Regions from separate parts of the Rhodococcus sp. LMD genome, predicted to be linked through region 1. Evidence: riboswitches for the same ligand, from Rfam matches in the RefSeq annotation. Region 1 holds a riboswitch; the other holds the start of a gene.

Region 1 (4,883 bases):
CCGCGCCCGCAGCCTCGATCGCCGCGGCCATGGGGTCGAGCCATTCGGTCACCACCGGGACGAGGAATGTCTGCTGCAGCTCGGGATCCCGCGTCGCCGCGGTATAGATCTCGAAGAACATGGCGGTTCGCCGGCGCCCATCCGGCGTGTGCGCTTCCGCCCAGGCCAGCTCGAGCCCCTGCGAGATCACGGCGGTCACGTGGGCGGCAGTCACCGACGGCGACGACTCGCCCGCCGGGAGATCACGGATCCGCAGGAGCAGCTCCCGCGAGGCGGCCAGATGGGTCACCAGGGTGCGGTCGACGATCTCGGCGATCAGGCTCTCACGACTGCCGAAGTGGTGGAGGAGATTTCGGGTCGACGTATCGAGCCGGTCGGCCAGCGGACGCAGAGTGAGACCGAACAGCCCGTGCTCCTCGGCGTAGGAGCAGCAGCCCTCGAGGAGTGCGCGCCGACGCTCGACATCCTTGTGGCGACCCATGCCGGCGAGTTTATACTCCACGCGTTTCATGAATCAGACGTGGAAGGAAAAATGGTGATGCAGGCACTGTCCCGCGACGACATCCTCGGGTCGTTCGTCAACAGCTCGCGCAGCAGGATCAGGACGGTGACGTTCCCACCCGACTTCGACACGGTGCGCTGGGCGGAACTCGACTTCCTCGGCTGGACGGACCCCCGAGCTCCGCTTCGCGCGTACCTGATCGCCCGGCACGCCGAGCGGGTGGTCGGAATCGAGTTGCGCCAGGCCGACACCGACGGGTCCCGAAGGCGCAGCACGATGTGCACCCTCTGCCACGCCGTTCACCGCACCGGCGGAACGTCGCTGTTCACGGCGCGCAAGGCCGGCGCCGGCGGCAAGGCCGGAAACAGCATCGGAACCTACATGTGCAGCAACTTCGCATGCTCACTGTATGTGCGGGAGCTGGCGCCTCTGCCCGGCAATCAGCCCGATCGAGCACTGCCCACCGAGACTCGGATCCGCCGGCTCGGGACTCGACTCGGTGGCTTCGTCGGGCGGGTGCTCGACGAGCAGGACCCCTGACCGCGCTGTGCACTACCCGAGCGGCGCCGTCACCCGGGTGCCTTCACGCGAAGGACCACAGTCCCAGACTGTCGCGCAAGGTGGCCCCGGGGTATGCGGTGCGAAACAGGCCGCGGCGTTGCAGTTCCGGGACGACGAGGTCGACGAAGTCGTCCAGCGAATCCGGATACGCCGGACACATCAGGTTGAATCCGTCGCAGGCGCCGGCGACGAACCACTCCTCGATCCCATCCGCGATCGCCTCGGGCGTGCCGATCATCGTCGCATGTCCTCCTCCGGCCGCGAGGTAGCCGAGCAGTTCACGCAGAGTGGGCCGGTGCGTTTCGATGATCCGTTGTACCGTCGCGTAGCGGCCCTGCGGGCCGGAGAACTGATCGAGGGACGGCAGGTCGTCCACCGGCGCGTCGAGATCGTGGCCCGTGTAGTCCTGACCGGTGAAGACACCGAGCTGGGCGAGCGCAGCGTCGATGTCGAGCAACGCGTCCAGGGTCGCCTTCTTCGCCCGGGCCTCGTCCTCGGTGCGACCGACGTAGGGGACGAGGCCCGGCAATATCGCAATCGACGCGGGATCTCGTCCGGCGGCGGCAGCGCGGCCACGCAGATCGGTGGCGAAGTCGAGCGCCGCGGCCGAATCCCACGACACCGAGTACACCGCTTCGGCGTGCCGCGCTGCGAGGTTGCGTCCGGTCTCCGACGCGCCCGCTTGGAACAGCACCGGACGCCCCTGCGGACAACGCGGCACGGTGAGCGGCCCGTCGACGCGGAAGTGCTGACCGCGATGGTCGATCCGACGGATGGCATCGGCGTCGAGGTATCGACCGGCCGCGCGATCGACGAGGATGCCGGCTTCGTCCCACGAGTCCCACAGCGCAGTCAGCACCTCGATGAACTCCTCGGCGCGGCCGTAACGCTCAGCATGGTCCGGCAGCGCGTCGAACCCGTGGTTGCGCGCCTCCGCGTCGAACATCGAGGTCACAATGTTCACCCCGGCCCGTCCACCGCTGATGTGGTCCAGCGAGGCGAGCATCCGCGCCGCATGGAACGGTGTATGGAAGCTCGCGGACACCGTGGTGACCAGCCCGATGCGATTCGTCCTGCGCGCCATGGCGGACAGCGCGGTCAGGGGTTCGAGAAACCACGTGGTCCCGGCCGTGTAGCCCGGGTTCACGCAGTGTCCGTCGGCGAAGAACACCGCATCGAGGCAGCCGCGTTCGGCGGTCCGCGCGAGTTCCTCGTAGTAGGCGATGTCGCCGATTCGCTCCGCCGCGGACGATGGATGCCGCCAGGCCGCCGAATGGTGGCCGACACCGTGGAGAAAGGCGTTCAGATGGAGGGTGCGGGGCTCCGGCATCAGTTCATCACCAGTCCACCGTCGACCACCAGGTTCTGGCCGGTCACTGCTCGCGACCAGTCGGAAGCGAAGAACAGGACGGCGGCGGCGACGTCCGCCGGGGTGGTGACCTTCCGCAGGGGCGTGGAGGCGGCGATCAGGTCGAATACTTCCTCGGGGGTCGCTGCCGATGCGTCGGTGGTGCGCAGCAGCCCGCCGGAGACCATGTTCACGCGGATGCCTTCGGGCCCGAGGTCTGCCGCGAACGTGCGGGTCAGCGACAGCAGTGCCGCCTTGGCGGCGGTGTAGTCGTGATACGGCACCACCGGGTTCTGGAACAGGTTGGTGCCGATGTTGATGACGGTGCCGCCGCCGGCCTCGCGCATGCCGGGCAGGGCCGCCTGGATCGTGTTGACAGCGCCGCCGACGATGCCGTCGAGTTGAGCGGCGAAGTCGCCGTAGCCGATCTCGTCGGCTCTGCGGCGCGCGTCGCCGTTGAAGGAGAAGTCGGGCAGCGCGTTGTTGACCACGGTGGTGACCGGCCGGCCGAACTGTTTCCGGGCCTGCGTGAACAGGACGTCTACCTGCGCGGCGTCGGTCACGTCGGCGGGCAGGGCGATCGCACGGTCCGGGCCGATCTTCTCGGCGAGGGCGTGGGCGGCGTCGCTGCTGTTGCGGTAGTTGACCACGACGGCGGCGCCCTCGTCGGCGAACGCCTGCGCGAGGTGGCGACCGAGACCGCGCCCGGCGCCGGTGACGAGGACAGTCTGGTTCTGCAGGAGCATTGTCTGTTCTTTCCCTTCGGTGGGAAGGGGTTCACCGCAGCGACGGACCACACGGCCGCGCCGGCTCGGCATCCCTTCGCTCGCATGATCGAGATCAGGTTCGACGGGTCTGTCTCTCAGCCGTTTCCGGCACCCCGTGTCGAGTCCGTCGCAAGACTACCCCGGCTGTGCCTGCACGTCGAACTTCGATGTCACATCGGACAACTCGGCAGGCTGCGAAGGATCCCCGCCCGGCACGAGGACGATCCGGCGGCAGTGGGTCGCCTGAACATGGTCCAGAAGAAGCGCTGCCTGTCCTCCGGAATCCGAACCGGCAACGGACAACACTCGCGGCGGTGGACAAGCAGACATCGTCGTTCGGACATCCCTTCGCTAGTACGAACTAGAGCAGGTTCGACGAGTGTGATCTCAGCCCTCCTCCAGGGCACCCCGTGTCGAGAGGATCATAAGGCGTCGACGTCGTTCGGCGGCTCGGTGGGGCCGCGGGAGATGGACGGGTTCGGTGGCGAGCCGGCCGGGGCCACGCCGTACACGGTGCGGTCCGCTTCCCGCGGGTGTGTCGACCTGTGGTGGCGTGCGTGGGGCCCGAAAGCGTTCGTGCGGAACGATCTTGCTCAGGCAGTGTGCCGGTCGACCCACTTCTCGGCGAGTGTGCGAGATCGTCGACGAATTCCGCATTCGTGACGGCCGCAGACGGCAGGGGCCATGGTGTGGCTCACACTCCTGACGGTAGGCTGGACGGCGTGAGTAAGGCCAGTTCGGCGCGCCAACGGTTGCTCGCTTCCGGTTCCGGTGAAGACTTGTCGCGCCGCGCCCGATTGCTGAGCGACGTCCACGACGCGGTGATGTCCGGTCGGACGCCGCCGGTGCCGCCGCGCGACGTCGTCGCCCGGTCGTGGTCGCGTCTTCGGGCAGACGGTGTCAGTCCCGCCCGGTGTGAGGACGTCGTACTCGCGGACACTTCCGAACTCGAGGCGCGCCGTGCACGAAGTGCCCTGAGATCGGTTCTGCCCGAGCTACGCGGCACCCTGACCGAGGTGGCGAGCGACGCGAACTTCATCGTGGTCGTCGCAGACTCGGACGGGGTGGTGTTGTGGCGAGAGGGTGCACGCGACGTGCAGAGGGAAGCCGACGTCCTCGGATTCGTGGAGGGCGCCCGGTGGTCGGAGAAGTCGGTGGGCACCAATTCGGTCGGCACGTCGCTGGTCGAGGACGCTCCGGTGCAGCTCTTCTCGGCCGAACACTACGCGCGGTCCCACTACGGCTGGTCGTGTACGGGGTCACCGGTCCACGATCCACGCTCCGGCGAGGTACTCGGGGTACTGGACATCAGCGGGTCCGCGATGTCGGTGCATCCGGCCACCGTGGCCCTCGTGCAGACGGCTGTGCGATTGGCCGAGTCGATGCTCTGGCGCGAGCATGCCGCCCACCTCGACAGGCTCCGTGCCGATGCGGCACCGGTGCTCGCAGCGACGTGTGGGCCTGCCGTCGTCGTGGACGGTCACGGCTGGGTCGTGGCAGCCAGCGGAATCGGCGTTCCCGAACGACTGGCACCGCCGGGCGGCGACCGGCCGCTGCTCGTGCCCGGTCTCGGACTCTGCGTGCCCGAACCGCTCGGTGACGCATGGCTGGTGCGGCGCCGAGCGGAACGGGCGGCCGTCGAACTCGAACTCGACCTGGGAGCGGCTCCGCGGGCGACGGTGCGGGGGGAGACGGAATGGACGCG
Region 2 (4,883 bases), 2.7 Mb from region 1:
GAGACCGAAGGCGGGGAACAACTTTCGTGCCCGGTCCCGCGCCTCACCGCGGGGCGTGCCCTGGACCTCGAGGCCGAGCGCGCAGTTGTCGAGCACGCTGCGCCACGGGAACAGCAGATCCTTCTGCGGCATCAGCGCGGCGCGTCCCGGTGCGGCCGGCCGACCGGCGACCGTGACGGCGCCGGTGTCGGGCACGTCGAGGCCGGCGACCAGCCCGAACAGGGTGGACTTGCCGCAGCCGCTCGGGCCGATGAGCGAGACGAACTCGCCGTCGGCCACCGCGAACTCGGCGCCGTCGAGGACGGTGCGCCCATCGAACGCCTTGTGCACGCCGGTGACGGCGACGGCGTTCACCGCAGGCTCCTCGTCGCCAGCGCCCACGGGGCCACCACCCGCTCGGCGGCATAGGTGAGCAGGTACAACGCGAGGGAGAGCACCGCGGTGACGAGCACCGCCGCGAGTACCAGATCGGTCCGGAACGAGTTCTTCTGGGTGCTCATGTAGATCCCGAGTCCCGACGTGGCGCCGACGTACTCGGCGAAGACCGCGCCGACCACGGCGTAGGTGACCCCGATGCGCAGCGCCGTGAAGAATCGGGGCAGCGCCGACGGGAGCCGCACGTACCGGAACTCCTGCCGACGCGAGGCGCCCATGCTGCGCAGCAGCGCCCCCGCCTCCCGGTCCGCGGCCGCGAAGCCCTCGATCAGGCCGATCGCCATGGGGAAGAACGTGGCGAGCGCGATCACCAGGATCTTCGGCAGCAGCCCGAATCCGAACCAGATGATCATCAGTGGCGCGATCGCGATGATCGGCAGGGTCTGCGACACCACGAACAGCGGCACCAGGGCCCGGCGCAGCCACGGCGAGAAGTCCACGACGATCGCCAGCGCCCAGGCGACCGCCAGGGACACCGCGAAGCCGACGAGCGTGACCTGCAGCGTCGACCAGGCGTGACCGGCGATGTCGGTGCGGTGCGCCCACCCCTGCTCGAGGACCCGGGCGGGGGAGGGCAGCACCTGCGGGCGGATGCCGCTGACCGCCACGTACAGCTGCCAGCCGAGGGCCAGCGCGGCGACGGTCAGCGCGGCCGGGGCCACGCGCCGCGCCCAGGAATTGCGGGTGGGGTCAGGGGGTGAGGTAGTCATCGGTGAAGTAGGTCGACCAGTCCGGCTCGGTGGTCAACGGTGCGCCGTCGGGACCGGAGAGCAGGCCCTTCTCGAACAGGAACCGGGAGTACCCGGTCCATCGCTCGAGGGTGAGGGTGCCGACGCGGCCGTTCTCGTCGCGCAGGTAGTCGGTCGACAGCATCCGCTGGCTCTCGTAGACGAGGTCCTCGTCGGAGAAGGCCCCCGGGTTCGCCTCGATCAGCGCGCGAGCGCCGCGGTCGGGGTCCTGCGCGGCGATCTCGTAGCCCCGCTGGACGGCCTGCACGAAGGCCCGGGCCTGGTCCGGGTGTTCGGCCAGCCAGTCCTCGTTGCCGTCGACCACGATCGCGTAGGCGTCGGGGAACCCGTAGTCGGTGTAGCGGAAGTAGCGCATCGGCAGCCCGCGGTGCTCGGCCTCGATGCCCTCCCATGCCAGGTAGGAGACGGTGAAGTCGGCGGTGCCGGAGTACACGGCCTCGTACGCGGAGGTGCCGAGGGTGACCGAGGTGAAGTCGCCGCGCCCGCCGTCGTTGCGGATCACCTGGGCGAGCGTCTCCTCGTCGCCCGGGTCGCCGAAGCCCGCATAGGTGCGGGAGTCGAGGTCCGCGGGCCGGGTCAGGTCGGCGCGGTCCGCCTTGACGGCGATGCCGGTCGCCCAGTGCTGCAGCGGCGCGAGCACCGAGACGGTGCGCGAGCCGGCCGCCCGGGAGAACGTCGCCTGCGCCTGCGTGGAGATGCCGAACTCGGCGTTGCCGGCGTCGACGAGGGTGTCCGGGGTGGTGTTGTTGTAGGGCAGGAACTCGACGTCGAGACCGGCGTCGGCGAACAGGCCCTCCTGCTGGGCGACGTACAGGCCGGTGTGGTTGGTGTTCGGCGTCCAGTCCAGGGCGAATCGGATGGTGTCGCCGGACTCGTCGCCGTTCCCGGCGCAGGACGCGGTGAGCAGCAGCGCGGCGGTGACGGCGGCCAGGACGGTGAACCGGCGGCGCAGCCGGGGGAGCGTGGTCATGAGGCCGGCCACTCCTGGGTGTTGAGCGCGGTGTCCCAGAACAGCAGCTCGTAGCGGGTGGCGATGGTGAACGCCTCGGCCATGGCGTCGCGCTCGGCGTCGGTGGCGGCTGCCGCCGCGGCGTCGACGAGGTCACGGGCGCCGGCGACCGCGGCATGGAACTCGGGCGCGTCGTAGGTGGTGACCCACTGGGCGTAGGGGTGGGCGGGATCCGCGGCGAGCACGTCGGCGGCGCGGACGGCGAGGTCGCGGCCGACCTCGGCGTAGATCCAGAAACAGGGGAGTACCGCGGCGGCGCCCACCGGATACGGGTCGGTGGCGACGGTGGCGGTGAGATAGGAGACGTAGCCGAGGCAAGCGGGCGAGTGCGCGGGGGTGTCCTCGGCGGGCGGCAGGACGCCACCGGTCAGCAGACCCCGGTGCAGGGCGGATTCCTCGGTGGCGGCCGTGGCCGCGCTGTTCGCCCAGAACGCGGCGGTGCCCGGGTCCGGGGCCTTCACCGCGAGCAGGGCGAGTGCCTTGGCGTACCCGGCGAGGTACAGGGCGTCCTGCTCGATGTAGAAGCGGAACGCGTCGAGCGGCAGCGTCCCGTCGCCGAGGCGGCGCAGGAACTCGAGGTCGTCGATGGCCTCGCGCAGGACCTTGGTCCGGTCCCACAGCAGATCGGTGAAGCGGTCGGTCCCTGCCGGGACCGACGCGCGGGCAGGCATGGTCATGCCAGGACATCCCTTCGTCAGCATTACCTGATCAGGTTCGACGGGTGTGATCTCAGCCCCGCGCATGTGCGGAGCACCCCGTGTCTACGGAGCCGACGATAGCACTCGGCGCAGACCGCCTCCGCCGCCCGGGCCACCGGGCTCCGCATGCAACCTGTCTGTTGTTGGTACCTTGGCCCGAGACCGTTCGTTCGGGAGGAACCGTGGACGCCGAGACGCTCATCGTCGGCTGCAAGTACGGCGACGTACGCGGCTACCGCGACGGCTCCGTCTACACGTGGAAGGGAGTCCCGTACGCCGCGCCGGCGTCCGGCGACCTCCGGTTCCGCGCCCCCGAACCGCCGGAGCCGTGGACCGACGTGCTCGACGCGCGGCGCTTCGGGCCCATCGCGCCGCAGGGACGCAACAACCCGATCCCCATCGATCCGGGGCTGACGATCGGTGAGGACTGCCTCTCGTTGAACATCTGGGCGCCGGAGCCGGACGGGGAGCCCCGGCCGGTGATGGTGTGGATCCACGGCGGCGCCTACGTCCTCGGTTACTCGGGTCAGCGGATCTACGACGGACGGTTGCTCGCCGAGCGCGGCGACGTCGTCGTGGTGACGGTCAACTACCGGCTCGGCGCGCTCGGGTTCCTCGACTTCTCGTCGTTCTCGACCGCCGGGACCACCTTCGAATCCAATGTGGGGCTGCGCGATCAGATCGCCGCGCTCGAGTGGGTCCGCGACTGCATCTCCGCGTTCGGAGGCGACCCCGACCGGGTCACCGTGTTCGGCGAGTCGTCGGGTGGCGGGTCGCTGACCACACTGATGACCGTGCCCCGCGCCGAGGGTTTGTTCCACCGGGCCATCGCGCAGAGCCCGCCGGCGACGTCGGCGTACGGGTCCGAGCGGGCTGCGCGGGTCGCCGAGCGGTACCTCGAGATCCTCGACCTCACCCCGGCGCGGGTGTGGGCGCTGCGGGACATGCCGCACGAGGCGCTGACCGATGCGGGGGACGTGCTCGTCGGCGAGATCCCCACGAAGTTCCCCGGCACGCTCGCGATGGCGCCCGTGGTCGATCGCGACCTGGTGCCGAAGTATCCGGTGGCGGCGTTCCAGAAGGGGCTCGCGCACCGGATCCCCCTGATCATCGGCTCCAACAAGGACGAGCCGTCGATCTTCCGCTTCATGAAGTCGCCGTTGATGCCGGTGAGCGACGCCTCCGTGCAGGCGATGCTCGACGCCCTCGCCGAGGACCACCCGGAGTTGCTGCCCGACCGCATCGCGGAGATCATCTCCGCGTACCCGGATGTCACGAAAACGTCCGGGGCGATGGCTCTTTCGCGGGACGCGGGGTTCCGGATGCCGGTGGTGTGGATCGCCGACGCGCACAGCGCCCACTCGCCGACGTGGGTGTACCGGTTCGACCATGCGACCCCGATGCTCAAGGCGGCACGGATCGGTGCCGGCCATGCCACCGAACTGCCCTACGTCTTCGGCAATTTCGGGACGCTCGATCGCGATCCCACGTTCTGGCTCGGCGGGCGCAAGGCTGCGACGACGATCTCGGGCCGGATCCAGCGTCGCTGGCTGGCCTTCGCGCACCACGGCGTGCCGGCCGCCCTGGACGGATCCCGGCACTGGGCGCCGTACGACACCGACAAGCGCATGACCCTCCTGATCGACAACACCGACACCCTCGTCCCGGACCCCGACAAGATACTGCGCGAGGTGTGGGGCGACCAGGTGATGGGCTTCAGCTGACCGCTCGGGGGGCGGCCGAATGTGACATTCCGTCGGTCTGACCGACGCGATGTGACATTCGGCCACTCCCGACGGTGGTGGGAACTGGTCTTACCACTTGACCTCTGTCCGGATGGGGGCTTACGGTCGGGTCGTGATGTTCGAGCCGATCGCCCGCAAGTCCGCCTCCGGCGAGGTGTACGACCAGATCGCCGCCCGGGTGCTCGGCGGCGACCTCGCCGCCGGGGCGTCGCTGCCGAGCGAACGCCACCTCGCCGAGGCGTTCGGA

Evidence for each region. A riboswitch is a leader RNA that binds a small molecule or an ion and turns the genes downstream of it on or off. The one in region 1 is predicted to bind thiamine pyrophosphate.
Region 2: it holds a riboswitch for thiamine pyrophosphate, as region 1 does, so the genes downstream of both, ACWPQI_RS08430 (TenA family protein) here and ACWPQI_RS20670 (3-oxoacyl-ACP reductase) in region 1, are expected to answer to the same signal.

Annotation. Positions count from the first base shown of each region.
Region 1 is NZ_CM148557.1:4,537,104-4,541,986, forward strand. It holds gene ACWPQI_RS20655 (TetR family transcriptional regulator) at 1-511, opposite strand, end outside; gene ACWPQI_RS20660 (FBP domain-containing protein) at 539-1,042, shown strand; gene ACWPQI_RS20665 (LLM class flavin-dependent oxidoreductase) at 1,086-2,393, opposite strand; gene ACWPQI_RS20670 (3-oxoacyl-ACP reductase) at 2,393-3,157, opposite strand; TPP riboswitch at 3,212-3,304, opposite strand; TPP riboswitch at 3,505-3,599, opposite strand; gene ACWPQI_RS20675 (GAF domain-containing protein) at 3,976-4,883, shown strand, end outside.
Region 2 is NZ_CM148557.1:1,796,859-1,801,741, forward strand. It holds gene ACWPQI_RS08415 (ABC transporter ATP-binding protein) at 1-354, opposite strand, end outside; gene ACWPQI_RS08420 (ABC transporter permease) at 351-1,145, opposite strand; gene ACWPQI_RS08425 (ABC transporter substrate-binding protein) at 1,126-2,154, opposite strand; gene ACWPQI_RS08430 (TenA family protein) at 2,151-2,870, opposite strand; TPP riboswitch at 2,863-2,961, opposite strand; gene ACWPQI_RS08435 (carboxylesterase/lipase family protein) at 3,074-4,615, shown strand; gene ACWPQI_RS08440 (FadR/GntR family transcriptional regulator) at 4,752-4,883, shown strand, end outside.